DNA from 4 places in the Microbulbifer sp. genome. Region 2 is predicted to be linked to each of the others. Evidence: predicted binding sites of a transcription regulator. Region 2 holds the regulator's gene; each other region holds the start of a gene.
What was found. Region 2 encodes LexA, which represses DNA repair genes until DNA is damaged. Its sites were predicted from a motif close to ACTGTNTNTANANACAGT; they were not measured.

Region 1: ruvC (crossover junction endodeoxyribonuclease RuvC) is a predicted target of LexA. The motif match lies at 4,707-4,724, and genes of this name have one in related genera.
Region 3: imuA (translesion DNA synthesis-associated protein ImuA) is a predicted target of LexA. The motif match lies at 2,851-2,868, and genes of this name have one in related genera.
Region 4: ACRC0P_RS13150 (PA0069 family radical SAM protein) is a predicted target of LexA. The motif match lies at 4,415-4,432, and genes of this name have one in related genera.

Annotation. Positions count from the first base shown of each region.
Region 1 is NZ_JBOFOC010000085.1:12,154-19,795, forward strand. It holds gene ACRC0P_RS09250 (proline--tRNA ligase) at 1-777, opposite strand, end outside; gene ACRC0P_RS09255 (HU family DNA-binding protein) at 917-1,327, opposite strand; gene ACRC0P_RS09260 (FmdB family zinc ribbon protein) at 1,581-1,874, shown strand; gene aspS (aspartate--tRNA ligase) at 1,926-3,704, shown strand; gene ACRC0P_RS09270 (YebC/PmpR family DNA-binding transcriptional regulator) at 3,845-4,588, shown strand; gene ruvC (crossover junction endodeoxyribonuclease RuvC) at 4,887-5,417, shown strand; gene ruvA (Holliday junction branch migration protein RuvA) at 5,493-6,101, shown strand; gene ruvB (Holliday junction branch migration DNA helicase RuvB) at 6,360-7,382, shown strand.
Region 2 is NZ_JBOFOC010000169.1:16,178-23,819, forward strand. It holds gene topA (type I DNA topoisomerase) at 1-2,251, shown strand, start outside; gene ACRC0P_RS16335 (DUF6586 family protein) at 2,248-2,739, shown strand; gene ACRC0P_RS16340 (hypothetical protein) at 2,859-3,116, shown strand; gene lexA (transcriptional repressor LexA) at 3,535-4,140, opposite strand; gene ACRC0P_RS16350 (TIGR00730 family Rossman fold protein) at 4,325-4,966, shown strand; gene ACRC0P_RS16355 (DUF6763 family protein) at 5,004-5,315, opposite strand; gene ACRC0P_RS16360 (TetR/AcrR family transcriptional regulator) at 5,456-6,088, shown strand; gene nagZ (beta-N-acetylhexosaminidase) at 6,246-7,247, shown strand; gene ACRC0P_RS16370 (mechanosensitive ion channel family protein) at 7,456-7,642, shown strand, end outside.
Region 3 is NZ_JBOFOC010000167.1:6,133-13,774, forward strand. It holds gene ACRC0P_RS16100 (error-prone DNA polymerase) at 1-23, opposite strand, end outside; gene ACRC0P_RS16105 (helix-turn-helix domain-containing protein) at 242-445, opposite strand; gene ACRC0P_RS16110 (Y-family DNA polymerase) at 429-1,940, opposite strand; gene imuA (translesion DNA synthesis-associated protein ImuA) at 2,094-2,801, opposite strand; partial or broken gene ACRC0P_RS16120 (dCTP deaminase) at 3,050-3,403, shown strand; partial or broken gene ACRC0P_RS16125 (Hint domain-containing protein) at 3,377-4,522, shown strand; partial or broken gene ACRC0P_RS16130 (dCTP deaminase) at 4,529-4,747, shown strand; gene ACRC0P_RS16135 (NAD(P)/FAD-dependent oxidoreductase) at 4,764-5,957, shown strand; gene ACRC0P_RS16140 (hypothetical protein) at 5,963-6,148, shown strand; gene ACRC0P_RS16145 (hypothetical protein) at 6,197-6,466, opposite strand; gene ACRC0P_RS16150 (DUF3820 family protein) at 6,541-6,759, shown strand; gene gltA (citrate synthase) at 7,345-7,642, opposite strand, start outside.
Region 4 is NZ_JBOFOC010000125.1:15,609-23,250, reverse strand. It holds gene tdh (L-threonine 3-dehydrogenase) at 112-1,137, shown strand; gene ACRC0P_RS13165 (alpha/beta fold hydrolase) at 1,278-2,009, shown strand; gene sodC (superoxide dismutase [Cu-Zn] SodC) at 2,511-3,044, shown strand; gene ACRC0P_RS13155 (cation:proton antiporter) at 3,116-4,330, opposite strand; gene ACRC0P_RS13150 (PA0069 family radical SAM protein) at 4,451-5,539, shown strand; gene ACRC0P_RS13145 (GIY-YIG nuclease family protein) at 5,654-5,944, shown strand; gene ACRC0P_RS13140 (LysR family transcriptional regulator) at 6,163-7,071, opposite strand; gene ACRC0P_RS13135 (SDR family oxidoreductase) at 7,483-7,642, opposite strand, start outside.

The sequences.
Region 1 (7,642 bases), on a different contig from region 2:
CCCCGGGGTGTGTACCTCTTCCATGGTTTTGGTCCCCGCCGGGCGCTCGCCCGCGGGTGCGGTAGCCTCCGCCAGTTCCACATTGGCGGCGTAGCGGCTCTCGGTGGAGAAGGCGATATCGTCCTCGCCGCTCTCGGCCAGCACGTGGAATTCGTGGGAGTGGGAGCCGCCGATGGAGCCGGTGTCCGCCAGTACCGGGCGGTAGTCGAGGCCGATGCGGTCGAAGATGCGGCAGTAGGCGCCGTGCATCACGTCGTAGGTCTCCTGCAGGGAGTCGGCGTCCAGGTGGAAGGAGTAGGCATCCTTCATGATGAACTCGCGCGCGCGCATCACGCCGAAGCGCGGGCGTATCTCGTCGCGGAACTTGGTCTGCACCTGGTAGAAGTTGACCGGCAGCTGCTTGTAGCTGTTGATCTCGTTGCGGACCACGTCGGTGATCACCTCCTCGTGGGTCGGGCCCAGGCAGAAGGGATTGTCGTGGCGGTCCTCGATGCGCAGCAGTTCCGGGCCGTACTGCTGCCAGCGGCCGGACTCCTCCCACAGCTCCGCGGGCTGCACCACCGGCATCATCACTTCCAGTGCGCCGGCGCGGTCCATCTCCTCGCGCACGATGCGCTCCACCTTGCGGAGTACCCGCAGGCCGGTGGGCAGCCAGGTGTAGAGACCGGAGGACAGGCGGCGGATCATACCGGCGCGCAGCATCAGCTGATGGCTGATGACCACGGCGTCGTTGGGAGTTTCTTTCTGGGTGGCGATCAGGTAGAGGGATGCGCGCATAGGATAATTCAGTTTGTATTGCTTTTCGGGGCGGCCATTTTACGTCGGGGAGGGGAGGCTTGGTAGGGGCGGCGTCGACAGGGCGAACACAGGGTTCGCCCCTACAAAAAACCCCGCTGGAGCGGGGTTTTGGACGGCATCAGGACTCGGCCATTTCCTTCAGCTTCTTCAGCGGGCGCACCTTCACCTGGGTGCTGGCGGGTTTGGCCTTGAACATGGTCTCCTCGCCGGTGAAGGGGTTGATGCCCTTGCGGGCCTTCTTGGCCGGCTTCTTCACGGTGGTGATTTTCAGCAGTCCGGGGAGGGCGAACTCGCCCACGGAGCGCTTCTTCACGTGGGCGTGAATCACGTCGGTCAACTCGTCCAGTACCGACTGCACCTGCTTGCGGCTCAGCTCGGTGTTCTCGGCGATCTGGTTGAGGATCTGGGTTTTGGTGTACTTCTCCTTTACCGCAGTGACTTTCTTGGCCGGAGCGGCCTTCTTGGCGGGTGTCTTTTTCGCTGCGGTTTTCTTCGCGGGGGCTTTCTTAGCTGCTTTTTTTGCGGCCATGAGTGCTTCCTTCTAAATGGTGTTTTTCCGGTGAAAATGTATTCGTACAGCGGGGTACTGCCGGGAAGTATATATGGTTTTTTTTTGCGCGCACGGGAAAATACGGGAAAAACAGTGCTTTTTTACGTTTTTGCCCCCGGTTTGGCCCCGGTTTGGCCCCCTTGGGGCCCGGGCAGGCGCCTGCGGGCACAGCTTCTTCCCCCCGGGACGCTCATGTATAATCTGCGCCCCCTTGTATTTCAGGTACCCAGCAATGCCGATCTACGAATACCAGTGCAGCGCCTGCGGCCACCAAATGGAGGCCCTGCAGCGCATGAGTGACGCTCCTCTGACCGACTGCCCCGCCTGCAACGGGGCAACGCTGCGCAAGAAGATCTCAGCGGCCGGCTTCCGCCTCAAGGGCGGCGGCTGGTACGAAACCGACTTCAAGACCGGCGGAAAGAAGAACCTGGCCGGAGACGCGGCCAAGCCCGACGCGGCCAAGCCCAAGGAGACTGGGGCCAAGGGCGGGGCAAAGGCGGACAAACCCGCCGCCGGCGCCAGCTGAGCCGGCTGGCTGAATTGACAATCCAATAATCGACTACGGGAATTTGACTCCATGCGCACCGACTACTGTGGCGCCCTTCGTTCCGCGGATATAGACCGCGAAGTAACCCTGTGTGGCTGGGTGGACCGCCGCCGCGACCACGGCGGGGTGATCTTTATCGACCTGCGCGACCGCGACGGCATAGTGCAGGTGGTTTACGACCCGGATGCGGGCGCCCACTTCGAACAGGCGGACCGGGTACGCAGCGAGTACGTGCTCAAGGTGACCGGCCGCGTGCGCGCGCGCTCGCCGGAGACGGTAAACCCGAATATGGATACCGGCGAAGTGGAGATCTATGGCACCGCGCTGGAAATCCTCAACAGCGCGGAGACCCCGCCGTTCCAGTTGGACGAGCACACCGCGGTGGGCGAGGACGTGCGTCTCAAATACCGCTACCTGGACCTGCGCCGCAATGAGATGCAGCGCAATCTGCGCTTCCGCTCCAAGCTCACCACCGCCGTGCGCAACTACCTGGATGGCGAGGGTTTCCTGGATATCGAGACCCCGATCCTGACCCGCGCCACCCCCGAGGGCGCGCGGGACTACCTGGTGCCCAGCCGCACCCACGAGGGTAAGTTTTTCGCCCTGCCGCAGTCGCCGCAGCTGTTCAAGCAGCTGCTGATGGTGTCCGGTTTCGACCGCTACTACCAGATCGCCAAGTGCTTCCGCGACGAGGACCTGCGCGCGGACCGCCAGCCGGAATTCACCCAGATCGATATCGAGACCGCCTTCCTCGACGAGGGCGAAATCATGTCCATCACCGAGGGCATGATCCGCAGTCTGTTCAAAGAATTGATGGGCGTGGATCTGGGCGAGTTCCCGCGCATGTCCCACTGGGACGCGATTCTCAAGTACGGCTCCGACAAGCCGGACCTGCGCATTCCGCTGGAACTGGTGGAGATCAAGGACCTGATGACCGAGGTGGAGTTCAAGGTGTTCTCCGGCCCGGCCAACGATCCCAAGGGCCGTGTGGCCGCCCTGAAGGTGCCCGGCGGCAACGACAAACTCACCCGCAAGCAGATCGACGACTACGGCAAGTTCGTCGGCATCTACGGGGCCAAGGGCCTGGCTTATATCAAGGTCAACGACAAGTCGGACCTGGAGAACGGCCTGCAGTCGCCCATCGTCAAGTTCCTGCCGGAGAGTGTGCGCGCCGCGATCCTCGAGCGGCTCGAGGCGGAGAACGGCGACCTGATTTTCTTCGGCGCCGACAACCGCAAGGTGGTCTCCGAGGCCCTGGGCGCACTGCGCTGCAAACTGGGCGAAGACCTGGACCTGTACACCCGCGAGTGGGCGCCCCTGTGGGTGGTGGACTTCCCCATGTTCGAGGAGGAGGACGGCGGTAGCCTCACTTCCCTGCACCATCCCTTCACTGCGCCTTCCTGCACCCCGGAAGAGCTGGAAAAGGCACCGCTGGACGCCCTGTCCCGCGCCTACGACATGGTGCTCAACGGCACCGAGCTGGGCGGTGGCTCCATCCGCATCCACGACCAGTCCATGCAGCAGGCGGTGTTCCGCACCCTGGGTATCGGCGAAAAAGAGCAGCGCGAGAAGTTCGGTTTCCTGCTCGATGCCCTCAAGTACGGTGCGCCGCCCCACGGCGGCCTGGCCTTCGGTCTCGACCGCCTGGTGATGCTGATGACCGGCAGCGACTCCATTCGCGACGTCATCGCCTTCCCCAAAACCCAGAGCGCGGCCGACGTAATGACCGACGCCCCGGGAGCCGTGGAAGCCAGGCAACTGCGCGAGCTGAACATCCGCCTGCGCCAGAAGGAAGATCAGGTCGGCTGACATTTTAAGCCGTAGGATGGGCAAAGGAGCGCAGCGACGTGCCCATCAAATTGAGCTGATGGGCACGCTGCGCTTTGCCCATCCTAAAAACGAACATAAACAATACATTGAGCCACAACGGAGCAATACCGGAGAGATAGATGGCGGGACATAGTAAATGGGCCAATATCAAACACCGCAAAGCGGCCCAGGACGCCAAGCGCGGTAAGATTTTCACCAAGATCATCCGCGAGTTGACCGTGGCCGCCAAGGCCGGCGGGAACCCGGAAGACAACCCCACCCTGCGCGCCACCATCGACAAGGCGCTCAGTAACAATATGAAGCGCGACACCATCGACAAGGCCATCGCCCGCGGTGCCGGCAATGCCGATGGTGACAATTACGAGGCGGTGACCTACGAAGGCTACGGTGTCGGCGGCGTCGCGGTCCTGGTGGAGTGCCTGACCGACAATCGCAACCGCACCGTGGCGGAAGTGCGCCACGCGTTTTCCAAGCGCGGCGGCAATCTGGGCACCGACGGTTCGGTGGCCTACCTTTTCTCGCGCAAGGGCCAGATGTACTACGAGCCGGGCGCCGATGAGGATGCGCTGATGGAGGCCGCGCTGGAGGCCGGCGCCGAGGATATCGAGACCAACGAAGACGGCAGCATCGAAGTCACCACCGAGTTCCAGGACTATATGCCGGTAAAGGACGCGCTCACAGAGGCGGGTTTCAAGCCGGACAATGCCGAGATCGCCATGATTCCCTCCACCACCGTGCCGATGGACAAGGACGGCGCGGAGAAGGTGATGGCCCTGGTGGATATGCTGGAAGACCTGGACGATGTGCAGAACGTCTACACCAACGCCGATATCCCCGACGAGGTGATGGAGCAGTTGGGTTAACCTGGGCGCGCCGAGCTCCAGCTCGGCTTGCGGGCCGCAGGCCCGCTTTCTTCCGTCCTATCTGTTATCTTCCCTCTGTATCCTTGACGCCCACCGCCCACCTTGGGAAACTCCCACCACTATATAAACATACAGAGTAACTACTCACCCATAGGGAACCTGCTTTGGCTTAAGCGAGCCACCCTGTAGGAGCGGCGGGGCGGCCATCCGACATGCCCGCGATCGGGTTCTGTTCGCGGGCATGGCCCGCTCCTACTGGGGGGAGCAGTTACCATACAGATACCAACTGGAGCCGCCCTTGACCCGAATTCTGGGCATAGACCCCGGCTCGCGCAAAACCGGCTACGGCCTGATCGACACCCAGCGCGGCCGCGGCCGCTACGTGGCCAGCGGCGTGATCCGCCTGCCGGATGGCCCGCTGCCGGAACGGCTCAAGCTGATCTTCGACGCCGTGAGCCAGATAGTGCAGCAGTACGCGCCGACGCAGATGGCCATCGAAAACGTGTTTATGTCCAAGAGTGCCGGCTCCGCCCTCAAGCTGGGCCAGGCCCGCGGCGCGGCGATCGTGGCCGCCACCTGCGCGGATCTGCCGGTGGCGGAGTACGAGGCGCGCAAGGTGAAGCAGGCGATCGTGGGCAGCGGCGCGGCGGACAAGCTGCAGGTACAGCATATGGTGAAGACCCTGCTGCAGTTGCCGGCTTCGCCGCAGGAGGATGCCGCCGACGCCCTGGCGGTGGCCCTCTGCCATATGCACACCACGCAGACCCTGGTTCAGGCCGCCGGCGGCGCCCGCGGGCGCTTTCGCCGCGGCCGCCTGACGATTTCGTGAATTGTCATTGTGGCGCGGGAAAGGGGCATCCCTCCCGGCTTAGCGCCCAGGCCCAGATGTTTGAAGGAATAGAAAATGATCGGAAGACTGAGCGGCACCCTCGCCGCAGTGCAGCCGCCGCAGTTGCTGGTGGACGTGCAGGGGGTGGGCTACGAAGTGCTCGCGCCCATGACCACGATTTTCGAGCTGCCGCCCTTGGGGCAGGCGGTGCAACTGCACACCCACCTGGCGGTGTCGGAAACCGCGCAGCAGCTGTACGGCTTTATCCGCGAAGGGGATCGCCAGCTGTTCCGCACCCTGATCAAGGTCAACGGCGTGGGCCCGAAGATGGCGTTGGCGATTCTCTCCGGTCTCGACGGCAACGCCCTGGCGCGCTGCGTGGCGGAGGACAATATCGGCGCGCTGGTCAAGGTGCCCGGCGTGGGCCGGAAAACCGCGGAGCGGCTGGTGATCGAACTGCGCGACAAGCTGGCGCCCCAGGCCGGCGACGCGGGCGACATCCCGCTGATGACCGCCAGCGCGCCGAAAGTCGATTGTGCCGGCGAGGCGGAGAGCGCCCTGGCGGCCCTGGGCTACAAGCCCGCGGAGGCGACCAAAATGGTGGCCAGGGCCAGCAAGGAGCAGCCGGACGCCGACAGCGCCACCCTGATCCGCCTGGCCCTGAAAAGCATGGCGCCAGCCTGATGAATGCGGAAGGGGGGGGAGAAATGCGGAATGCGGAAGGGGGGTAGAAATGCGGAATGAGGAATGCGGAATGCGGAATGAATTATCCCGCCCATGGCCGCGATCAAAACCGACGGCGGCAACAATGTGTGATCGCGGGCACAGCACTCGGAGCCGGCACTGCGGCCCGGCGCGTATTCCGCATTCCGCATTCACCATTCCGCATTCGTTCTGCATTCCGCATTCGTTCTGCATTCCGCATTACAGCCGGAGGCTGCCATGATCGAAGCCGACCGCCTGATCGCCCCCGAACCCATAGGCCCGGCCGGCCAGGAGGACCAGCACGACCGCGCGGTGCGCCCAAAATCCCTGGCCGACTACGTGGGCCAGCCGGTGGTGCGCGAGCAGATGGAGATATTTATCCAGGCCGCCAAACAGCGCGGCGAGGCCCTGGACCACACCCTGGTGTTCGGTCCGCCGGGGCTGGGTAAGACCACCCTGGCGAACATCATCGCCGCGGAGATGGGTGTGGCCATCAAGACCACCTCCGGCCCGGTGCTGGAGAAGGCCGGCGACCTGGCCGCGCTGATGACCAATCTGGAGCCGGGGGATGTGCTGTTTATCGACGAGATCCACCGTCTCAGCCCCCACGTGGAAGAGGTGCTCTACCCGGCGATGGAGGATTACCAGTTGGACATCATGATCGGCGAGGGCCCGGCGGCGCGCTCGATCAAGCTGGATCTGCCGCCCTTCACCCTGGTGGGCGCCACCACCCGCGCCGGGCTGCTCACCTCGCCACTGCGCGACCGCTTTGGGATAGTGCAGCGGCTGGAGTTCTACAGCGTGGAGGATCTCACCAGCATCGTGCGCCGCTCCGCGAGCCTGATGGGTGTCGAGATGGACGAGGGCGGGGCGCTGGAAGTGGCCCGCCGTTCCCGCGGCACGCCGCGCATCGCCAACCGCCTGCTGCGCCGGGTGCGCGACTACGCGGAGGTGAAGGGTGACGGCAGCGTCGGTGTGGAGATCGCCGACCTGGCCCTGAACATGCTCAACGTGGATGCGCGGGGCTTCGACCACCTGGACCGGCGCATGCTGCTGGCGATGATCGAGAAATTCGACGGCGGCCCGGTGGGGGTGGACAGCCTGGCGGCGGCGATCAGCGAAGAGCGGGATACCATCGAGGATGTGCTGGAGCCCTTCCTGATCCAGCAGGGTTACGTAGCCCGCACGCCGCGGGGGCGGATGGTCACGGCGCTGGCCTACGAGCATTTCGGCGTGCCGAAGCCGGATCGCGGAGATTAGTCGGATAGATTGATCGCGGCCATGGGCGGATGGCCGCCCCGCCGCTCCTACAAGGGATAGTCCGTAGGGTGCGCCGCGCGCACCATTGACCGGGCGGTGCGCACGGCGCACCCTACTTGAGTCCCGAGTCCCGAGTCCCGAGTCCCGAGTCCCGAGTCCCGAGTCCCGAGTCCCGAGTCCCGAGTCCCGAGTCCCGAGTCCCGAGTCCCGAGTCCCGAGTCCCGAGTCCCGAGTCCCGAAAGCTACCCGGCCAACGAATA
Region 2 (7,642 bases):
GGGCCGCTATCGCCGGGTGGTGTTCAACGAGATCACCAAGTCCGCGATCCAGGAAGCCTTCAAGAGTCCGGGCCCGCTCAATATCAACCGGGTCAACGCCCAGCAGGCGCGCCGCTTCCTCGATCGCATTGTCGGCTACATGGTCTCGCCGCTGCTGTGGGAGAAAGTGGCCCGCGGCCTGTCCGCGGGGAGGGTGCAGTCGGTGGCGGTGCGCCTGGTGGTGGAGCGGGAGCGGGAGATTCGCGCCTTTGTCCCCGAGGAGTACTGGACCCTCGCCGCGGATACCGAAACCGCCAAGGCAGACCCGCTGCGCCTGGATGTCAAAAAGCAGGCCGGTGAAGCCTTTCGCCCGGTCAACGAGGAGCAGGCCAGCGCCGCGGTCAAGGCCCTGCGGTCGAGCGAGTTCAAAGTCACCGCGCGGGACGACAAGCCCACCAGCTCCAAGCCTTCGGCACCGTTTATCACCTCCACCCTGCAGCAGGCGGCGAGCAACCGCCTGGGTTTCAGCGTCAAGAAAACCATGATGCTGGCGCAGCGCCTGTACGAGGCCGGGCATATTACCTATATGCGAACCGACTCCACCAACCTGAGTGCGGAGGCGGTTGAATCGGTGCGCGAATTTATCGGCGAGAGCTACGGCGATAAATACCTGCCGGAAAAGCCCAACAGCTACAGCAGCAAGGAGGGCGCCCAGGAGGCCCACGAGGCGATCCGCCCCTCGAACGTGCGTATGCAGCCGAATATGCTCTCCGGCGTCGAGCGCGATGCCGAGCGCCTGTACAACCTGATCTGGCAGCAGTTCGTGGCTTGCCAGATGACCCCGGCGCAGTTCACTTCCACCTCGGTGGTGGTTACCGCCGGCGACTTCGAGCTGCGTGCCCGCGGGCGCGTGATCCGTTTCGACGGTTTTTTGAAAGTGGCGCCGCCGGTCAGCAAGAAAGACGAAGACCTGGTGTTACCGGATGTGAAAGTGGGAGAGAAACTCTCCCTGAAAAAACTGGATCCGAAACAGCATTTCACTAAACCGCCGGCGCGCTACAGCGAGGCGGCACTGGTGAAAGAACTGGAGAAGCGCGGTATCGGCCGTCCCTCCACTTACGCTTCGATCATCTCCACCATCCAGGACCGCGGCTACGTCCGCCTGGAAAACAGGCGCTTCTACGCGGAAAAAATGGGGGACATTGTCACCGACCGCCTCAGCGAGAGTTTCAAGAACCTGATGGATTACGGTTTTACCGCCAACCTGGAGGAATCCCTGGACACGGTGGCGGAGGGAGACAAGGGTTGGAAAGAACTGCTCGACGAATTCTATAGGGACTTCTCCGCGCGCCTGGAAAAGGCCCAGGCCGCCGAGGGCGGCATGCGCCGCAATGCGCCCACGGACACCGATATCCAGTGCAACAAGTGCGGCCGGCATATGCAGATCCGCACCGGCTCCACCGGCGTCTTCCTCGGCTGCTCCGGTTACGGGTTGCCTCCCAAGGAGCGCTGCACCAACACCATGAACCTGGTCCCTGGCGAAGAGGCCGTGGACGCGGACAAGGATGAAGAAGCGGAATCCCGCCAGTTGCGCGACAAGCGCCGCTGTTCCAAGTGTGGCACCGCCATGGACAGCTACCTGCTGGACGAGCAGCGCAAGCTGCATATCTGCGGCAACAACCCGGATTGCAACGGCTACGAGGTGGAGAAGGGCACTTTCAAGATCAAGGGCTACGATGGCCCGGTGATCGAGTGCGACAAGTGCGGCAGCGATATGCAGTTGAAGTCCGGTCGTTTCGGCAAGTACTTCGGCTGCACCAGCGAGGAGTGCAAGAACACCCGTAAACTGCTCAAGAACGGCCAGCCGGCACCACCGAAAATGGACCCGGTGCCCATGCCCGAGCTCCCCTGCCAGAAAGTGGACGACCACTATATTCTGCGCGACGGCGCCTCGGGCCTGTTCCTCGCCGCCAGCCAGTTCCCGAAGAACCGCGAGACCCGCGCGCCACTGGTGAAAGAACTGTTGCCGCACAAAAGTGAGATCGATCCCAAATACAGTTTCCTGTTTTCGGCGCCCACGGAGGACGACAAGGGGCGGGATACGGTGGTGCGTTTCAGCCGCAAGACCCAGGAGCAGTACGTGCAGTCCGAGGAAGAGGGCAAGGCTACCGGCTGGCGGGCTTTTTATCGCGACGGCAAGTGGCAGATCGAGGCCGGAAGCAGTGGTACCGCGCGCAAGCCGGCGCGCAAGAAAGCGGCCGCGCGCAAATGAGCAATCCCTATACCGGCGCCGTGGCGTCCGCTCTGCGTAAAAGCCAACTGCTCCTGGAAGGAGAGAGTGGGCCCGTGTTGCGGCAGGCGGCGGTGCAGGAGGGAGCGGTGATGCAGTTGTGGCGCGCCTACCGGGCCTTTCTCTGCGAACTGGCTTTTCAGTTGCAGCTGGGTTGTGAGCCCGAATCCGCTTCCGAACTCAAGGAGCGGGCCGCCGCCCGCGGTACGGCCTGTGCGGAGGCTGTCGAGCTGCTGGAGCTGCTCGGGGACTCCGGCAGTTGGCTGTCGCAACTGCAGGCCGCCTGGTTGCAGCTGTGGAAATTCTCCGGCGGAAGGAACGAAGGAAATGGCGGGAACGATAACTTGATTCCGTTGCAAAATCTGTCCGCTGCCGAAATCCCGGCTCTCAGTGAAGAGCGTTTGCAAGTATGGCGTACCGCGCTGGTGGAGCTGGTGCGGCGTCAGCGCGCACATATGGAAGAGTGGTAATCCAGAAGACAGAGATCAGATATCAGGTTTTGTCAGAAGGGACGAAACTGTCCTCTGACTTCTGGTTGCTGGCCTCTGTATGTTACCCTGCACACAAATTGATGTAGCGGGAGAAGAATATGTCCTCCGAGACTTTTGAAATTGTCGAATTGGCCAATGGCGACGTGGCACTGCGCCGTGCCGGCCACCGGGAGGACCCGCTGGTGCGTATCCATTTCTCCAGCGAGAGCCTGGATTTCATACGCGAACACAAAATCGCCATCGCCCGGGCCATGCTGGAGGCCGGCATAGAGGCTGTACAGAATATCGACGATATGGAGCCGGGTTATTTCGATGAAGACGAAGAGGTGACCCCGGTCAATCACACGGTTCATTGAATGCGGAATGACACTTTCCTGTAGGCGCGGCTCTTGGCCGCGATCTTACTTTTGGGGTGCCCGGAACGATTGATCAGTAGTCACTGAACTCCCTCGCAGCACGACGTCCGATCGCGTATTTGTGAAGCTCGTCCCAGTGCTTCACCCCTTCGGGGCAGCCTTCGGCTGTGCAAGTCTGCTCCTGGCAGATTTGTCCACATTCATTATTCCGCATTCATCTAAGAGCCTGTTTGAGTTCTCCGGAATTCCAGGCCGCAGTGCGAGGCCGGATGGGGTGCCTCTTTCCCGGACACGGGCTGGGCGCCCCCCCTTAAATACATCCCTGTACGCTCTCCACGGCCATCCATGGCAGTGAAAGGTCCCGGAAAGAGGCACCCCATCCGGCCCGGAGAGTTTTGTGCAAGATTCCAAACAGGCTCTAAGGGCTCTGCCTGATCACTCCCACCGCCAGTCCTTCGATGGCGAAACGCTTGTCCCGCATATCCACCTGAATCACTTCGAAGTCCTCGTTTTCCGGCAATAGCTGCACCGTGGCTTGATTGCCTTTGCGGCGGAAGCGTTTGACGGTGACTTCATCCTCGATCCGCGCCACCACTATCTGGCCGTTGCGCACTTGGTCTGTGCGCTGTACCGCAAGCAGGTCGCCATCCAGTATGCCGGCGTCGCGCATGCTCATGCCGTGTACCCGCAGCAGGTAGTCCGCCGGGGGATGAAAGAAGTCTACGGGAAGGTCGCAGTAGTCTTCGATGTTCTCCTCAGCGAGGATCGGGTTGCCGGCGGCTACACGCCCTACGATCGGCAGGCCCGGTTGATAATCCGGGATGCGGATTCCCCGCGAGGCACCCGCCACCATCTCGATCGCGCCTTTGCGCGCCAGTGCCTTCAAGTGTTCTTCCGCGGCGTTGGGGGAGCGAAAGCCCAGTTCCTGGGCAATCTCCGCGCGCGTGGGTGGATAGCCGGTTTCCTCCAGGTAGGCCTTGATCAGTTCGAGTACCTGGGCCTGGCGTGCAGTTAGATTGGTCATAGGGTCACCTGAGGTTGCTCTGTATTTATATACAGTTGCTGGGATTATATACAGATTTGCCTTCTGCGCAATCCTTGTGCCGGTGGATGGCCGGCAACGCCATTGTCGCCATAGGCTGCTATAAGTAGATAGGGGGAGAGAATGACTGGTTGAAAGAGATACGCGACAAATAAAAGGAAAGAAAATGCTGGACGCAAAAATGCCGGAAGCCTGGCGGGTACTGCGGATACAGTCCGAGCTGGTGGATGGAATTGAACGACTGATTGCGCTCACCGGTTCCGTGACAGTATTCGGCAGTGCGCGCTTCACAGAGGATTCCCCGGAATATCAGCAGGGAGTCAGGCTGGGGGAGTTGCTGGCCGCGGAGGGCATACCGGTGATGACCGGTGGCGGCCCGGGGATCATGGAGGCCTGCAATCGCGGCGCCTTGCCCCAGCGCGGCGTCTCCATTGGCCTCAACATCGAACTGCCGTTCGAGCAGGTGGCTAACCCCTATCAGGACATCAGTCTCAACTTCCGCTATTTCTTTGTGCGCAAGTTTATGTTCGTTAAGCATGCGGTTGGTTTTGTGGGTATGCCCGGCGGCTACGGCACCCTGGACGAACTGTTCGAGGCGCTGACCCTGGTTCAGACGCAGAAGGTGCGGCGTTTTCCCATCGTACTGGTGGGCAAGCGCTATTGGGCCGGACTGCACGGCTGGCTGATGGACACGGTGCTGGAGAGCGGCTGCATCGACGCCTCGGACCTGGACTTGTTCAGCATCGTGGATACCGTGGAGGAGGCGTCGGAGATCATTATCGATTACATCAGGGGGCGGGAAGCGTGACGCGAACCTCCGGTTTTCACTCTCTTTGCAAGGAGCCTCAGGGTGACTCGTCCGTCCCCTCGAAAGGCTCCCCCTCCACGTAGTCGAGTGGGTTGGTGTCCTCGGGTACGCTGAAGCCCCGCGCATTCGGTGACTGGTCGTCCACAGTTAGGCCGAAGGCCGCGTTGGCGTCCTCCGGCTCTGCCGCCGGCACCAAGGGCATCTCCCGCCACTGTTCCCAGTCGAACTCATCCAGGGTGCCGTCGGCGTATTGGACTTCGATGGTATCGTCCACCGCGACTACTTCGAACAGCAGGCCGCCGTCGATATTCTCGAACCAGCTGCCGATTTCCGGTCGTTTCTGAGTCATGGCAACCCTTCTCCTCGATTCTTCCTTTCAATTTAATGTCCGCGCCGCCGGTTCAACACTGCCAGCGGCGCCAGTTGGCGCGGAATATGCTAATCTGCCTTTCCACCAAACAACTGTTTTAATTGTTGGTTCGAATTCCTATGAGCCAGACGGATACGGTCGGCCGGATATTGGACGCCGCCGAGGTACTCTTTGCCGAGCGCGGCTTTACCGAAACCTCCCTGCGTACCATCACCAGCACCGCCGGGGTCAACCTCGCCGCAGTAAATTACCACTTTGGATCAAAAAAAGAACTGATTCAGGCGGTCTTCGAGCGCTTTCTGACGCCTTTTACCGCCAGTCTTGCTGGTGAACTGGATCGTCGTGAGGCAGCGGGCCAGCGGCTGACGGTGGAAGAGCTGCTGGAGAGTCTCTACCGGGTGGGGCTCGGCAGCCTGGCGGCGGAGGGGCGCGACCCACAGCGCTTCATGCGCCTGCTGGGGCTGGCTTACTCCCAGTCCCAGGGGCACCTGCGCCGCTATATCGTCTCCCGCTACGGCGACAGTTACCACCGTTTCGCCGGACTACTGGAGAGAGCACTGCCGCACCTGGACCCGGTGAGCTTCTACTGGCGCCTCTACTTCATGCTGGGCGCCACCGTATTTACCCTGTCGAGCTTCGACGCCATCGAGGCTATCCTGAGAGAAGATTTCGGCGCCCAGAGCAGCCTTCCGGAAACCCTGGACCGGCTGGTGCCCGCGGCGGCGGCGATGCTCAAAGTGAATGCGGAATGATGAATGCGGAATGCGGAATACGCGGGCCTGCTTCGTGCCACGGAACCGCCACCGGCCGCGACCGGGCTCCCCGGGCAACCCGAACAACAACGTCTCGCATCGGATATCCTTTATTCCGCATTCCGCATTCATCATTCCGCATTAAAGAGGAACTCTCATGATCGGTCCGGTGATGATTGATATCGAAGGCCAGGAACTGACCCTGGAGGACCGCAGGCTGCTGCGGCATCCGCTGGTGGGCGGGCTTATCTTCTTTGGGCGCAATTTCCGCGACCGGGCGCAGATTGCGGCGCTGGTGGCCGATATCCGATCGGAGCGCCCGGAACTGCTGTTGGCGGTGGACCAGGAGGGCGGCCGGGTACAGCGTTTCAGGGGGGAGTTTGCCTCGCTTCCATCCATGCAGGCGCTGGCCGCCCGCGCCGACGTGAAACGGCTGGAGGACGTGGGCTGGCTGCTGGCGTCGGAACTGATGGCGGTCGGCCTGGACTTCAGTTTCGCCCCGGTGCTGGACGCGGACGACAGCCACTGCCGTATCGTCGGGGACCGCAGCTTTGCCGCTGATCCCCGGCAGGTGGGGCCGCTGGCGGGAGCCTTTATGCAGGGGATGCACGGGGCGGGCATGGCCACTACCGGCAAGCATTTCCCCGGTCACGGCCATGTGCTGGAGGACAGCCACGAAGAGCTGCCGGTGGACGAGCGCTCCCTCGAAGAGGTGATGAATTCCGACGCCATTCCCTTTGTGGAGTCCCTGCGCGCAGGCGAACTGGATGCGGTGATGCCGGCGCATATCCGCTTCGCCCGAGTGGATGAGCAGCCGGTGGGTTTCTCCCGTTTCTGGTTGCAGGATATCCTGCGTGGCAAGCTGGGGTTCGACGGCGTGATCTTCAGCGACGATCTGTCCATGGAGGGCGCCGGCGCCGCCGGCGACTACGGGGCCCGAATCCGCGCGGCGATGGAGGCCGGCTGCGATATGGGCCTGGTGTGCAACAGCCGCCCGGGGGCTTTGCAGGCACTCGAGGCGCTGGAGAACTTTGTACCCAAAGTAAAATCCAGTGAACGGTTGCAGCGCATGCGCGGAAAACCGGCGATCAGATCCTGGGCCGAACTGGAGCAGAGCGAACGCTGGCGGGAGACCCGCAACTGGTTGGCTTCCACCTGAATCTGTGACTTCAGGGCGGATACAGAGTGCAAGAGCTTGTGCTCTGAGCCGTCATGAAGTCACGGATTCAGGTTCCATGCAGGAGCGGCCCATGGCCGCGATCAACCCGGGATGGAACCACCGCTGATCGTGGCCATGGGCGGATGGCCGCCCCGCCGCTCCTACAAGAAAACACGGATTGGAATTTATTTATCGGGGGTAGAAGTAAGTGGAATCGATAAAAGCAATGCTGCTGTCCTGGATCGGCGACAACCGCCTGTGGATCGTGGCGATTTTTCTTATCGTTCTGGCCACGGCGCTGAGCGCCTGGCTTTTGGCGGGTTTCGTGCAGCGCCTTGCCCGGCGTGCGGAAAAAACGGTCAATCCCTGGGACGACGCACTGGTGGGCGCGCTGA
Region 3 (7,642 bases), on a different contig from region 2:
CAGAAAAGTTCGGCGTACTGCATGGTGGGCCGGTGTTGGAAATGGACTTTATCGATCAAGTTTGCTGGTGTTATTAACCCGGCACTGAATTAAAGGGGATTACGCTGTAGGAGCCTGCTTGCAGACGAACTGGAGGTGCGGTAGGCCCGCGAATATTCGCCTGTAAGCAGGCTCCTACAACAGCCATCGACTTGAGTGCGCACTGGGAGCAGTGCCAAACATAATTCCTCCGGACAGAGGGCTAAATTGCTAATTGCTCTACTGTGATTTCCAGTGCGGCAGATACTCTTTGCAAAGTGGATTTCCGCGGTCGCTGGCTGGCCTCGAGTTGAGCGTAAGCTGCCTGGGTAATTTTGAGTCGCTCGGCGACTTGAGCTTGGGTGAGTTTCAGGTACCCTCGCCAGGCGCGAATGGGCGTCATATTTTGTTCAGCCATATAGCCCATGCAGATACCAATCCTCCGAAGTCAGGTCCTGAAACACCCAATAAAGACTCCCTTCCTCCCCCCGCGCGATGTAGTAATCCCGGGCGTGGCGGTTGTGTTGCCACCAGTAGCCGTCGATACGTTCCGGGCCCTGGAGCAGTTTGAGTTCGCCGCGGTGGAAGAGCTTGTGACCGCGACTTTGCAGTCTGTCCGGCCGGGGCAGCAGCCAGGTTGGCCTGGGGGCGTTGACCGGGTGGAGGCTTTGGCCTTTCCGGCTGGTGCGGCTTTTTACCACCAGGGTGTCGGCGCTCTGCCAGGCCTGTTCCGGCAGGTGGCTCTCTTTCAGGGTGACGCCGGACAGGGCCTGGTGCCCCAGGCGGGCGCGGAGCTTGTCCAGCAATTGGTGGCTGCGCTGAAGTTTGCTGTTTTCTCCAAACAGGTCGTCGTCCGCATCGTCCTGGCTGAGCGGGGATAACTGGTCGCAGGTGAGGTTCAGGGCCTGCACCGGGTGTTCCAGTTTGAGCCTTTCCAGTTGCAGTTTGGTGAGCGCGATCAACCGCTGCGGGTCCAGCAGGGGGCGGGAGGTCTCCACGCTGAATACCTTGCAGCCGAGGCGGCCGAAGTCCAGTTTCCAGCGCAGCTGCTGGCTGTAGAGCTGTCGGCGCTGCAACTGCCGGCAGAGTTCGCGCACCAGGCGGCCGGCGGGAAACAGCAGCTGCTCGCTGTTGTCCAGCGGGCTGGGGAAGAAGAGTTCGCTGTGGAATTCCGGGGGCGGCTGGTAGCTGGGCACCGGGTCGTGGCGACTGCCGTTGAGGCGGGCCAGGTAGTCGATAAAGTCGCGGCCGAAGCGGCTGCCCACTTCGGACAAGGGGAGGGCCAGCAGTTGGCTGACGCGCTTTATGCCGCAGGCGTAGAGTTTGGCAGTGGTCTTGTTGCTGCAGTGGAGCAGCTTGCTGGGGGCAAAGCTGATCCACTGGCGCCAGTGCTGCGGGCTGGGCGGTGTCCGGGTTTCCTTCAGCCACTGGCGGTGTTCCGGCAGCTGGCTGAGCAGGCGCGCGGCGCTGGGGCTGTGGCCCAGGCCCATAAAGGCGCTGATGCGCATCTGGCGCAGCTCCCGGCGCAGTTGTTGCAACAGCGGTTGCAGGCCGCCGCTGGCCTTGAGGCTGCCGCCCAGCTCCAGGTAGAGGCAGGCGAAGCCGCCGTCGCCGGACTCGATGGATTCCGCCGGTTGGGGGGAGACCACCGGGGTAAAGCTGTAGCCCCATTGGGCCAGTTCGCGCAGCAGTTGTTCCTCCCGCTGGCTATCCCGCTGCAGCAGCTCCAGGTCTGCGCAAAGGGCGCAGGCGGTGGCGATGGTGAGGCTGCATTCCACGCCGCGTTCGGCGGCGTTGGCGTTGGCGTCCACGATCAATTGGCCTTCGATGACCGCCCGGGGGCCCGTCTTGGCGTTGTGACGTTGGGCGCGGGTGAGGGCTTCCAGGGGGAGTTTGGGGAATTGGATGCAGAGCCAGAGCATAGTTTTAGATCTCTTTGCTTGAACAGCGGGCCTTTGGCCCGCAATGCCGGGCTGGAGCTCGGCGTTCCCAGGGGGTGGTTGCGCCGCCTGCCGGAGCTGGAGCTCCGCGGTCCCGGGCGGTGCGCACGGCGCACCCTACGTCACTCCGGCTCCTCAATGTAATGGGCGGTCCCGCCGGGTCAGGTCGGGGCTGCGGGCCAGGTGCAGCTTCTGGCCGGACTGGCCGCCCAGTTGTTTGAGCAGTTGCAGCGCCAGCTGATCGCCGTCTCCACTCATCTGCAGGCGCAGGGCGGCGGGGGAGGGGCTGGCGGCGGAGGTGCCGGGGCGGAAGTGGAAATGCAGCGCCTCGCCCTCGCGGGCGGCGACTTGCAGGCGGCGCAGGTCTTTGTCCGCCGGAGTCTCCCGGCCCTGCCAGTTGAGCAGGGCGCCGCAGCAGCCGGATTGCAGGGACTGCTCGAGGGCCCAGAGTTCATCCCTGTGCCCGCGGGGGTGCAGGATCAGCAGTTTCTCCAGCTGGACTCCGGCCCTGGCCAGGGCCGGGGCGTAGGGGATAAAGGGCGGGTTGACCAGGATTACCATCTCTTCCCGCTGGGTGATTTCCGCCAGCGCCGGCAGCAGCAGGGAGATTTCGCCGATGCCGGATCGGTCCACCAGCAGTTCGGTGGTGGCGCCGCGGGGCCAGCCGCGCCCGGCGAGCAGCGCGTCCAGGGCGCTGTAGCCGGTGGCGATACCCGGCCGGCGGCGCCTGTGTTCATTGGCGGCCTGCCAGATATCCGGCTGGGCCAGCAGCTGCTGCAGTCGCTGTTGTTTCGATTCCGTGGTTAAGCGGTTGTTTTGCAAGAAGTTTTCGGCACGGTTCACGGTTTCTGCCCTCGCTTTCTGCGCGCATTTGTTGCCCAGTGGGATTGGATCTGTATATGTGTACAGTATTTACTGGTAATTTATACAGTAGTCGATAAGGGCCGGCAAGAGGGCTGGTGTGGGATTGGCACTTTTTTGCACAGCGCAAACCGGCTATGATTCGGCCTCGTTGTCGGTCGAGACAACAAGACCAAAAGAGCTGACCAGCAGAATCGCAAGAACTGAATCAACAGCAACTAGGGGGCGGAGTGAGCATCAAGTCCGACAAGTGGATTCGCCGTATGGCCGAGCAGCAGGGCATGATCGAGCCGTTCGAGCCGGGCCAGGTGCGCTACAACGGCAACGGTGACCGACTGATTTCCTACGGTACCTCCAGTTACGGCTACGACGTGCGCTGTGCCGGCGAGTTCAAGATATTCACCAATGTGCATTCCGCCACCGTGGACCCGAAAACCTTCGACGAAAACAGCTTTGTCGATGTGGAAGGGGACTCCTGCATTATTCCTCCAAACTCCTTCGCCCTGGCGCGCACTGTGGAGTACTTCCGTATTCCGCGCTCGGTGTTGACCATTTGCCTGGGGAAATCCACGTATGCGCGCTGTTTTCGCGGTGATACGCGGGTTGCACTGGCGGATGGGAGTGCGCCGACACTGGAAGAAATGGCGCGCCGGGCGGAGTCGGGAGAAATTTTCTGGGGCTACAGCATAGGGCCGACCGGGCGGCTGATCGTTACCATGCTGGAAGCACCCCGTTATATCGGGCGCGACAGCCTGATTGAGATCACACTCGACAGTGGTGAAACCATCCGCGCCACCCCGGACCACCAGTTCTTGCTGCGCGACGGGCGCTACCTGCCCGCCGCCGATTTGCGTCCGGATACCGCTTTGATGCCCTTGTACCGCGATATAAAGCGCGGCTACGAAATGGTCTACCAGCCCTTGAATGGCCAGATGCACCCCACTCACCGGCTGGCCGATGAGTGGAATCTGCGCCACGGCATCTACGACGATGTACCGGGGACACATAGGCATCATATTGACCACAACCGTCGCAACAATCTGCCAACCAATATTCTGCGCATGGAGGCGTCCGAACATATTCGCCACCACAATGCGGAAACCTACGGCGAGGATTTCGACCCGCAAGAGCATTCGGCGAGTATTCGCGAGGCGCTGGGGCGACTTTCCCTGGATCCGGAATGGTCGGCGCATTATTCGAAAGTACAGTCGGAGCGTGCTCTGAACTTCTGGAAAGATCCCCGGTATGCACAGATTCGCGAGCGTGTTCTGGAAGCTCGGCAGAATCCGAGTGAGGAGACTCGGGAGCGGCGCTGCCAGGCCATGGTGCATCGCTACGCGGATATTGCGGAAAGAGAGCGCCAGAGTCGCCTGAGTGCCGCTGCCTGGGCACGCGACAATGGTTCGCGGCGCAGGCAGCAACGGGAAATCGCCCGCCAGATCAACCTTCGCCCCGAAATTACCGCCGATCGTGTGCGCTGGGCCTTGGATCAGACGGGCTCGATCCGCGGTGCGGCCCGCCTGCTGAACTGCGACAGATCCGTATTTCGCCGCTTCCCCGATGTCATTGGCCAGATGCAAGGTCGCGGCGAGTACCGCAATCACAAGGTGGCCAGTGTCCGGGCGCTGCCCGGTGACCACGACGTCTATTGCCTGACCGTACCGGAGGCCGGTAACTTCGCCCTGGAGGCGGGAGTTTTCGTCCACAACTGCGGCATTATCGTAAACGTAACCCCCTTGGAGCCCGAGTGGGAAGGCCACGTCACCCTGGAGTTCTCCAACACCACCAACCTGCCGGCGAAGATCTACGCCAACGAGGGCGTGGCGCAGATGCTGTTCTTCGAGTCCGACGAGGTCTGCGATGTGTCCTATGCGGACCGCGGCGGCAAGTACCAGGGTCAGCGCGGTGTGACCCTGCCGCGGGCCTGATCGAAACTCCGTCGCCGTGAGCGACCTTCCCTTACAAACCGATGTGCTGGTGATCGGCGCCGGCGCCGCCGGGCTGATGTGCGCCTCGGTGGCCGGCCGGCGGGGCCGCAGTGTGCTGGTGCTGGACCACGCCAACAAGGTGGGTAAGAAAATCCTGATGTCCGGCGGCGGGCGCTGCAATTTCACCAACCTGTACACGGCACCGGAAAATTTCTACAGCCGGAACCCGCACTTCTGCAAATCGGCCCTGGCCCGCTACACTCAGTGGGACTTTATCGCCCTGGTGGAAAAACACGGAATCCCCTACCACGAGAAAACCTTGGGCCAGCTGTTTTGCGACAACAAATCCAGGGATATCGTCGATTTGCTGTTGAGCGAATGCCGGGACTCCCGGGTGCAGATTCGCACCCGTTGCAGTATTTTCTCCATCGAGCCGCAGGAAAAAGGCTTCTGTGTGCGCACCAGTCTGGGGGAGGCGCACTGCGAATCCCTGGTAATCGCCACCGGCGGCCTGTCGATCCCCACCATGGGGGCCACCGGGTTCGGCTATGAGGTGGCGCGCCAGTTCGCCCTCAATATTATCGACACCCGCCCGGCGCTGGTGCCCTTTACCCTGCACAGGCGCCAACTGGAGCAGCAGGAGGAACTGCCCGGCAGCGCGCTGGCGGTCGCTGCCAGCTGCGACGCGGGCAGTTTTAACGAGCAGCTGCTGTTTACCCACCGGGGCCTGAGTGGTCCGGCGGTATTGCAGATTTCCAGCCACTGGCGCGAGGGGCGGGCAGTGGATTTCGACCTGGCGCCGGGCCGGGACCTGGCACAGTGGTTGGGGGAGCAGCGGGCGGAAAGGCCGAATATCCACCTGCACAATGCGCTGGCGGAGCTGTGGAGCAAAAAGCTGGTGCAGTATTTTTTACAGCAACGGAAAATTGCCAGCCTGCCATTAAAACAGTACACGCAAGTGAAATTGAGGGATATCGGCGAACAGCTGCAGCACTGGCAGCTGGTGCCCGCGGGCACCGAGGGCTACCGGACCGCGGAAGTCACCCTGGGCGGTGTGGACACCGATGAGATATCCTCGCGTACCATGGAGTGCAGAAAGCAGCCGGGGCTCTATTTTATCGGCGAGGTGCTGGATGTGACGGGGTGGTTGGGCGGATACAATTTTCAATGGGCCTGGGCATCGGGCCACGCGGCGGGGGAGGTCGCCTGACGGTTATGGGAGATATACTGCCTTTCAAGCGCAAAACTGCCTGGCAGAAACACAAGGGTAACAGCCTGTGTCGCGACGGTTTTCACAAATGGCAGGTGGTCACCGAGAAAAAGTTTGATGTGAAGCAGGGCAAACTGGTGACTGAATACCGTTGCCAGCGCTGTGGCAAGACAAAAATTAAGCTGCTGTAATCGAAAGCCCTTGACCCGGCAATCGATATTGCCGGGTCAAGGCACCGCTTACCGGTAAACGCGACGGCCATATCGGTCGTAGTAAAAGTGTCTTTTCCTCTCGTAGTCATAGATCCAGCCGGCACCCGCTCCGAGTGCAGCCCCGGCCACTGTGCCTCCCACGCGGCCACCACTGATCAGGGCCCCGGTTACCGCACCAATGCCTGCGCCGGTGGCCACCCGACGCTCGGTGGGATTCATATTGGCACAGCCAAGACTTCCCAGGGCGGCGATAAGCAGGAAGGTAAGACCCAGACGTTTGAGGAGTTGAATACTCATAAGCACCTCTGTTACTGCGAGTAGACCTGAGCCAGTGTATGGTGGGGTAGGTCGAACAACCAATGGAAAATACAGTGACCTTCGAAAAACAGGATCTGCTGGATATCGCGCGCATGCCCATGCCCTTCGGCAAATATGCGGGGCGGCCGCTGATCGACCTGCCGGAGGCCTACCTGCTGTGGTTTGCGAACAAGGGCTTTCCCGAGGGCCGGCTGGGCCGGTTAATGGCGCTGGCCCTGGAGGTCAAAACCCTGGGACTGGAGGGGCTGATCGAGCCACTGAAAGACGGTTGATTCCTTGGAAACAGCCGTGGGGACACTAAACTAGTAATGCCCGGGTAGGGGGAGCAAATAACAAGCGGTCCGTAACGAGACTGGACACAACCGTAAATAAACCCACAGCGGGTGACCACTGGTCTGGAAGGATTTCAGCGAGTGAAACAGCGGTGAGTTCCAGTCATCTTGAAACGAGCGGTCGAAACAACGTCGGCCGCTTTTGCTGTGTGCTTTCCGCACTTGCCAGTAAGAAAGGCCTGGGCGGGCCCGCTGCCGGTGGCCGTTTGCTCAACAACCTCATCGGTAAACGTTTCACAAACGGCCCCCGGCATCGGGCCCTTCGCATCTGGCGCTGGCGTTCTTTCCCGTGCCCCGAGGAGCGAGCAGTTTCTGTATGACTTTTTTCACAAACCTGTTCATACCAACTTACGCAATAAACAACATGATTGTTATTCGATTTCTGTAGGAGCGGCCGCTGGCCGCGATCGGGACTTCCAGTCACTCCGACTATCGATTGATCGCGGCCAGCGGCGTCGAGTCCTGGGATGCAAATTCCATAAAAAAACCCGGCGAATGCCGGGTTTTTTTGCGGGCACCGTTGATTTAGCGCTGGTTCAGCGGCACGTAGTCGCGCTGGGTGTAGCCGGTGTACAGCTGGCGCGGGCGGCCGATCTTGTAGGGATTGGAGATCATCTCGTCCCAGTGGGCGATCCAGCCGGCGGTGCGGCCGGTGGCGAAGATCACGGTGAACATATCGGTGGGAATGCCAATGGCCTTCATGATGATGCCGGAGTAGAAGTCCACGTTGGGGTAGAGCTTCTTCTCCACAAAGTATTCGTCTTCCAGGGCGATCTTTTCCAGCTTCTTGGCGATCTTCAGCAGGGGGTCGTTCTCCACGCCC
Region 4 (7,642 bases), on a different contig from region 2:
CGATCGCGGCCATGGGCCGCTCCTACAGAATGGCTACTCACATTGTAGGAGCGGCCCATGGCCGCGAACGATCTCAAACGCTGGCACAGACCATCCGCACGGCACAGAACAATGAAAGCACTCTCGAAATTAAACTCCGAGCCCGGCATCTGGCTTACCGAAATAGCACCCCCAACCCCGGGCCACAACGACCTGCTGATCAAAATCCGCAAGACCGCCATCTGCGGCACCGATATGCATATCTACAACTGGGACGAGTGGTCGCAGAAAACCATTCCGGTCCCCATGGTGGTGGGCCACGAATATGTGGGCGAGGTAGTGGGCATGGGCCAGGAAGTGCGTGGCTTCGAAGTGGGCGACCGCGTTTCCGGCGAGGGCCATATCACCTGCGGCCACTGCCGCAACTGCCGCGCCGGCCGCCGCCATCTGTGCCGCAACACCTACGGCGTGGGCGTGAACCGCCAGGGCGCCTTTGCCGAATACCTGGTGATTCCGGCACTGAACGCGTTCAAGATTCCGGAAAATATCTCCGACGACCTGGCCTCGATTTTCGATCCCTTCGGCAATGCGGTGCACACGGCTCTCTCGTTCGACCTGGCGGGCGAGGACGTGCTCATTACCGGTGCCGGCCCCATCGGTATTATGGCCGCGGCGGTGGCCCGTCACGTGGGCGCGCGCCATGTGGTGATCACCGATATCAACGACTACCGCCTGGAGCTGGCGAAAAAAATGGGTGCGACCCGCACGGTCAATGTCAGCAAAGAGAAGCTGCCGGAAGTAATGCGGGAAATCGGCATGACCGAGGGCTTCGACGTGGGCCTGGAAATGTCCGGTGTGGGCGCCGCCTTCCGCGATATGCTCAGCGCCATGAACCACGGCGGCAAGATCGCCATGCTGGGCATTCCCCCGGGGGAAATGGCTATCGACTGGAGCCAGGTGATTTTCAAAGGTCTGATTATCAAGGGCATCTACGGCCGCGAGATGTTCGAAACCTGGTACAAGATGGCCAGCCTGATCCAGTCCGGCCTGGACCTGACCCCGATCATCACCCACCAGTTCGGAATCGACGATTTCCAGCAAGGTTTCGACACCATGGGCTCCGGCGAGTCCGGAAAAGTCATCCTCAACTGGCAGTAGCCCCCCCTGGGACCGCGGAGCTCCAGCTCCGCAAGCGGGCCAGAAGGCCCGCCCATTTTCTTGCAGAACTGGAGAAACAGCTCTAACCGACACGGTCCCCACAACAATAAACCGCGGCCATTGCCCGAGAGAATCAGGATATGGAGAAAGGTAACCCGACTAATCTGGTAATGCTCCCTGGACTCGATGGCACAGGTATTTTGTTCCGCCCTCTGTTGGCCGCCCTGCCGAAATGGGTCCGCCCCAGGGTCATCGCCTATCCAGAAGACCAGCGGCTCTCCATCGCAGAATACGCAGACCTGGTAATCCGGCAATTGCCGCGCGACGGGTTCACCCTGCTTGTGGAATCCTTTTCCGGTCTGGTTGCCCTGGAGCTGATGGCCAGGAAATTACCCGGACTCCAATCGATATTGTTTGTCGTCACCTTCGCTGCCCCCCCGCGACCGCGACTTCTCAATCTCGCGCGCCTGCTGCCCGGTACCGGCTCGGCAATACGGATCGTCCCCGACTTCCTGTTGCGGCATTTCTGCCTCGGCAAAAGCGCATCCGCCACAGAACTATCCCTGCTTCGCGAAGCCTTGGCCGCGGTAAACCCCGCGGTACTTCGCCATCGCCTGTCACTGATAGCGAGCTACCGGCCGGTTGAAATAAAGCCACAACAAGCTCCCTGCCACTACCTCCAGGCAAGCGGTGACCAACTGGTACCGCCGACTGCCGCCCGGTGGTTTGGGGAACATTTGGAATCCTGCCAACTGGACTCACTGGAAGGGCCGCACTTACTCCTGCAGACCAGGCCCAAAGCCTGCGCGGAATGGATTGCGGGAAAGATAAGGCCGCTCGCCGAACCAGCGGACGATACGACTCCACAATAAAAGCTTTCCACAACAAAAACAGGTAAAAAGCAATGCCTGAAAAAAGGACTGAAAACTGCCGCGCTCGACATCGTGGAGACAAATCCACATGGAGCTTCCTTTAAGCCGGAGGAAATAACGCTGTCACTTTTAATTCCACTCGCTATAAATTGGAGGTCGGACTCTAATGGCACTGACTTAAGCGCAAATGGCTTTATTTGTAGGGTGGATAAGTGAAGCGCATCCACCAGTTACAAGGCCTGGGGCGGCGGATGCGCTTCGCTTATCCGCCCTACGGGAGCCGGAAACCCCTTAAGTCAGTGCCATCTCTTCCCATCCACCGCGACGGGGGCAAGCATCCTGTGCACCCCGCCCGTTAATGCCTAAACTTGTGCGTGTCTGCAAGTTCGCACTTTAATGACCATGCAGACAGTTAGAGCCGGGAAGAAGATGGTGGAAAACGCCATAGGTTTTTCGGCGGCCGCGGGGCACTCGAAACAGCAACACCATGAGGGTTGAACGATGCATGCTCGAGTCAAAACACTATTGGGTTTTACCACTCTGCTTTTATCCGGCCTGGTACGGGCGGATATCACCATTGAAATGCACGCCGTAGACAAAGATGGCGTCGGAAAACCGATCGGCCAGGTAGTCGCCAGCGAAACGAAATACGGCGTCGTGTTTACCCCCTCCCTCACCGGGCTGACGCCGGGGCTGCACGGCTTCCATCTCCACGAGTTCCCCAGCTGTGAGCCCAAGGAAAAGGACGGCAAGATGACAGCGGCGCTGGCGGCGGGCGGACACTATGACCCGGCCAAAACCAAGCGTCACGGTCCTCCCTGGGGAGACGGACATCTCGGAGATCTTCCCGCTCTATTTGCCGACCCCAAAGGAAGTTCCACCAGCCCGGTACTGGCCCCCCGGCTGAAACTTTCCGATCTGAAGGGGCATTCACTGATGATTCACCAGGGCGGGGACAACTATTCGGACCAGCCAAAGCCCCTGGGTGGAGGCGGCCCTCGTGTCGCCTGCGGGGTTATCAGCACATCCAAATAGTATCGGGCAATCCCGCCCTACTTGGGTCACCTGCCGGGGATTTGCCCAATCTGGAAATCCCCGGACACAGACTATTCGGATAACCTGGTAATCAGCCAGCCGCTGCTGGTCCCCTGCACCAGCAGGGAAAACAGCACCACGCCGAACACCATGGACTGCACCGCCCACCAGTAGGGCAGCTCCATGGGGATGGACAGCACCAACGCGATGGCAATCACCCCGCGCAGGCTGCCCCAGCCCAGCAGCAGGCGCCAGGGCTTGGAGATTGGCGGCCCCACGAATCGCGCCAGGGGCGCAACCGTAAATATCGCCAGCGCACGCCCACCGAGGGCGGCGGCAATGGCGATCAGCATGGCGAACCAGTGCTCACTGAACATTTCAAAAGTAATGGTCAGCCCCATGATCACGAACACCACGCCGGTGAGCGCCAGCGCCAGCCACTCCCAGGTGAACGCCGCCCCCACCAGCCGGTCTTTCTCCCGCAACTGCAGCCCGGCGCGGGCCACGATGGCACACACCATCACCGCGAGAATACCGGACACTCCCGCGATCTGCTCCGCCAGATAAAAGCTGCCGAAAGCGGCCAGTACCAGGACCATCAGCGCCGACCCCACGGCTTGCAGGAACAGCACCAGGGCCACCGTCGCCAGGCCGCACAGCGCCCCCAGTGCCAGCCCGCCGATAAAGCTCCACGCAAAATGCAGCATCGCACTGCCGAACGGCTGGGCGGCACCCTCCACTGACTGGGTTGCCAGGCCGAGCACCAGGCCGAAAAGCACTATCGCGGCGGTATCGTTGAACAGGCTTTCCCCCTCCATCAGGATCAGCAGATCCTCCCCCGTACCGCGGCTGCGCAGTTTGGCGACCACCGCTACCGGATCCGTGGTCGCCAGTGCCGCGCCGGTCAGCAGCGCCGCCGTCCAGGGAAAGCCCGCGGGGTGATGGGTACCGTAGTAGAGCAGCGTCGCGGCAATCACCGTGAAGACGGCCACGCCCAATATCGCCAGCAGCAATACCGGCCCCAGCCAACGCTTCAGCGCCCGCGGGTCCAGTTGCCACGCGGCCTCGAAAATCAGCACCGGCAGAATGACGAAGAACACCAGCTGGTTCAGGTTGTACACCCGCAGGACTGCGTCGTAGTCGATCACCGGCGGCAACAGCCCGGCGAGCACTCCGGCCGCCAGGCAGCCCAGGGCATAGTCAATGTGCAGGAGGCGCGCCAGCACCAGGCCAAAAGCCACCGCCATCAGCAGATAGAGCACTTGACCGACTAAGGTTGTCACCATGACATTCGGTTCCCTCCGCTATGTCCATGATCTTCAGTGTATGCGCGATTGACCCCGCTTGCGCGGAAGCGGCCCTCAATTTAAACTGTATACATATACAGTTATTAAAGTGTAGCCGCCATGGCAGAAGAGGACATCGCCAACCCATCACAAGCCCGCAAGGGCCGGGGCGCCGCCAGCAATCTGGCCGGCCGCTTTGCCACCCGGGTGAGCCGGCGGGAGAACGACGGCTGGCAGCTGGAGGAGGAGCCGCCGGAGAGGCTGCTGACCGAAGCCATCGAGGAAAAGGCCCGGACTATTATCAGCAGCAACAGCTCACCGGATCTGCCCTTCAGCCAATCGATCAACCCCTATCGAGGCTGCGAGCATGGGTGCACTTATTGCTACGCCCGCCCGTCCCACGCCTACATGGACCTGTCCCCGGGGTTGGACTTCGAGAGCAGGATCTTTTTCAAACCCAACGCCCCGGAACTGCTGGAAAAAGCCCTGCGCAAACGCAACTATGTGTGCAGCCCCATCGCCCTGGGCACCAATACCGATCCCTACCAGCCTCTGGAAAGAGACAAGCGGATTACCCACCAGCTGCTCGAGGTGATGCAGCGCTTTCACCAGCCGGTGACCATAGTGACCAAGAGCCAGCTGATCCTGCGCGACCTGCCGATTCTGGCGGAGATGGCACAGGACGGGCTCGCCCAGGCAGCCATCAGCGTAACCACGCTGGACAACGAGCTGAAAAGGAAACTGGAACCGCGCACCGCCGGTCCAGCCGCTCGCCTGCGCACACTGGAGACCCTGAGCGACGCCGGCATCCCCACCGCGGTGCTGGCCGCGCCCATGATCCCGGCGCTGAACGACAGCGAACTCGAAGCCATTCTCGGTGCCGCGCAAAAGGCCGGTGCGGAATTCGCGGCCTATATCCTCCTCCGCCTGCCCTACGAGGTGGCGCCACTGTTCCGCCAGTGGCTGCAGGAACACTATCCCGAGCGCGCCACTCATGTGATGAGCCTGGTGCAGCAGAGCCGCGGCGGGCGCGACTACCGCAGCGACTTTTCCCAGCGCCAGACCGGCACCGGCGTCTTCGCCCAGCTGCTGCAACAGCGCTTCCGCGTGGCGATTCAGAAACTCGGGCTGAATCGACGCAGGCTGGCATTGGATTGCGGGCGCTTCTCGCCGCCTCCCGCAAGCGGCGAACAGCAGTCGCTGTTTTGAGGGGTTCAAATCGCTGCGCTCGTTCGCCTGCAAGCAGGCTCCTACAGGGAACTCCATTCGATTCTTGAGCCCGAGTCATTACAATAGGCGGCCGGAATTTCCGCGAGGCCACCCTTGAACAACTGGTTTGTCTATCTGATACGCACCCGCAGCGGAGCCCTCTATACGGGGATTACCCGCGATGTGGAGCGCCGCTTCGCCGAGCACGCCAGCGGCAGCCCCAGGGGCGCCAAGGCGCTGCGCGGGCGCGGTCCGCTGACCCTGGCGTTCCAGCACGCGGTTGCGGAAAGATCGGAGGCCCTGCAACTGGAGATGCGGATAAAAAAATGGCCCAAGGAAAAGAAAGAGGCACTGGTGGCCGGCGATACCGCGCTACTGGTCGAATGCCAGAGCGGATCGCCCTGATTCGCTAGTAGACCACCCCCGTGTACACCTTCTTGGGGCCAGGGAAGCTGTCGAACAGGGCCCGGTGGGAGCCAGCCCCCGGATCGAGTCCAGGGTAGGCTCTGCTGGCGAATAACGGCGTTCCCATTTAGCACCGCCTTTTCGCCTGCAGGGCAGGCTCCCACAGCAGACGCAGTGCACAACCAGGCGAACGGCGTCTCGACCTGAACTCCGAAACCTTAGATCAACCGCGGCTTCATGATCTCCGCAATCCACGCCATAAACACCTGTACCCGCCTGGGCAGGTGGCGGCGGTTGGCGTACACCAGCGACACCGGCATGGGCGCGGGCCGGTATTGCGGCAGGACCTCCTCCAGTTCCCCCGACTCAAGGTAGGGGTGCACGCCGGCCTCCGGCACCTGGATAATCCCCAGCCCCGCCCGGCAGGCCTCCAGGTAGGCCTCGGTATTGTTGACGGTAATCGCGCCCTCCATGGGCAGGAATTTTTCCGCGCCCGGCTCCCGCGGGTCGATATACTCGAAACCGGGGGGCCGCGCGCCGAGGGACGGCACATAGTGAACCAGCCGGTGCCCGGCCAGCTCCTCCAGGGTGCGCGGCGTGCCGCGTTCCGCCAGGCACTCCGTGCTGGCACAGCTCACCATCCGGTAGTGACCCAGCGGCTGCGCGATCAGGCTGGAATCCTCCAGGGTGCCCACCCGCAGTACGCAATCGAATCCCTCGCGCACAAGGTCCACAAAGCGATCGGTGCTGCTCAGTTCGATCTCCAGGTCCGGGTGCCGGCGCAGGAATTCCGGCAGCCGTGGGATCACCAGATCCCGCGCCACCGACAGCGGCATATCCACACGCAGGCGCCCTTTCAGCGCCGCGGTATCCTCGCGGAACAGGTTCTGCAGGTCGTCCATATCCGCCAGCAGGTCCCGGCTGCGCTCGTAGAAAACCCGGCCGTCCTGGGTCATCTGCACGCTGCGGGTGGTGCGGTGCAGGAGCCGGGTGCCGAGCAGGTTCTCCAACTGCTGCACCGCGCCGGACACGCTGGCCCGGGACAGGCCCAGGCTGTCCGCCGCGGCGGTAAAACTGCCCTGCTCCGCCACCCGCAGGTAGATCTGCATGGACTCCAGTAGCTTCACGGCCCGCCGTACAATTGTTCAAGAATAATGAACAGTCTAGTGTAGTGTAAGGTACTAATTGTGTATATCAGAGCCCCCCAAATTGTTCACAGTTAGGCGCAGCTCGCAGGGAATGGTCATTCCATTTTCAAGAGCTGCAACGCAGCTGTGGACCCTCTCTACCAGGTGAAGAGGGGGGCTCCCTTCGGGCGGGCCGCTAAGCAGCCATCTGCGGCGTTGCATTTGCTTGACATAGATGACTATGCCGGCGCAAATGCGCCTTGCATCTGGCCGCTTAGCGGCCCGCTGATATATACAATTAGTACCTTACACCACACTAGGCATTTCTTAGCTAATGTCGATCGCGGCCAACGGCGGAGGGCCGCCCCGCCGCTCCTACAGGGGTCTTTGCCTTATACAACCTCGCAAAGGTCACCAGGGAATGTCGCTGCCGTCGTAATTGATAAAACGGCCGCTGTTTTCCAGGCCGGTATCGAGCAGGATTTTCTTCAAACCGGCGACACTCTCCTTCGCGGAGATCAGCGCATTGGGCCCGCCCATATCCGTCTGCACCCAGCCCGGATGCAGCGCG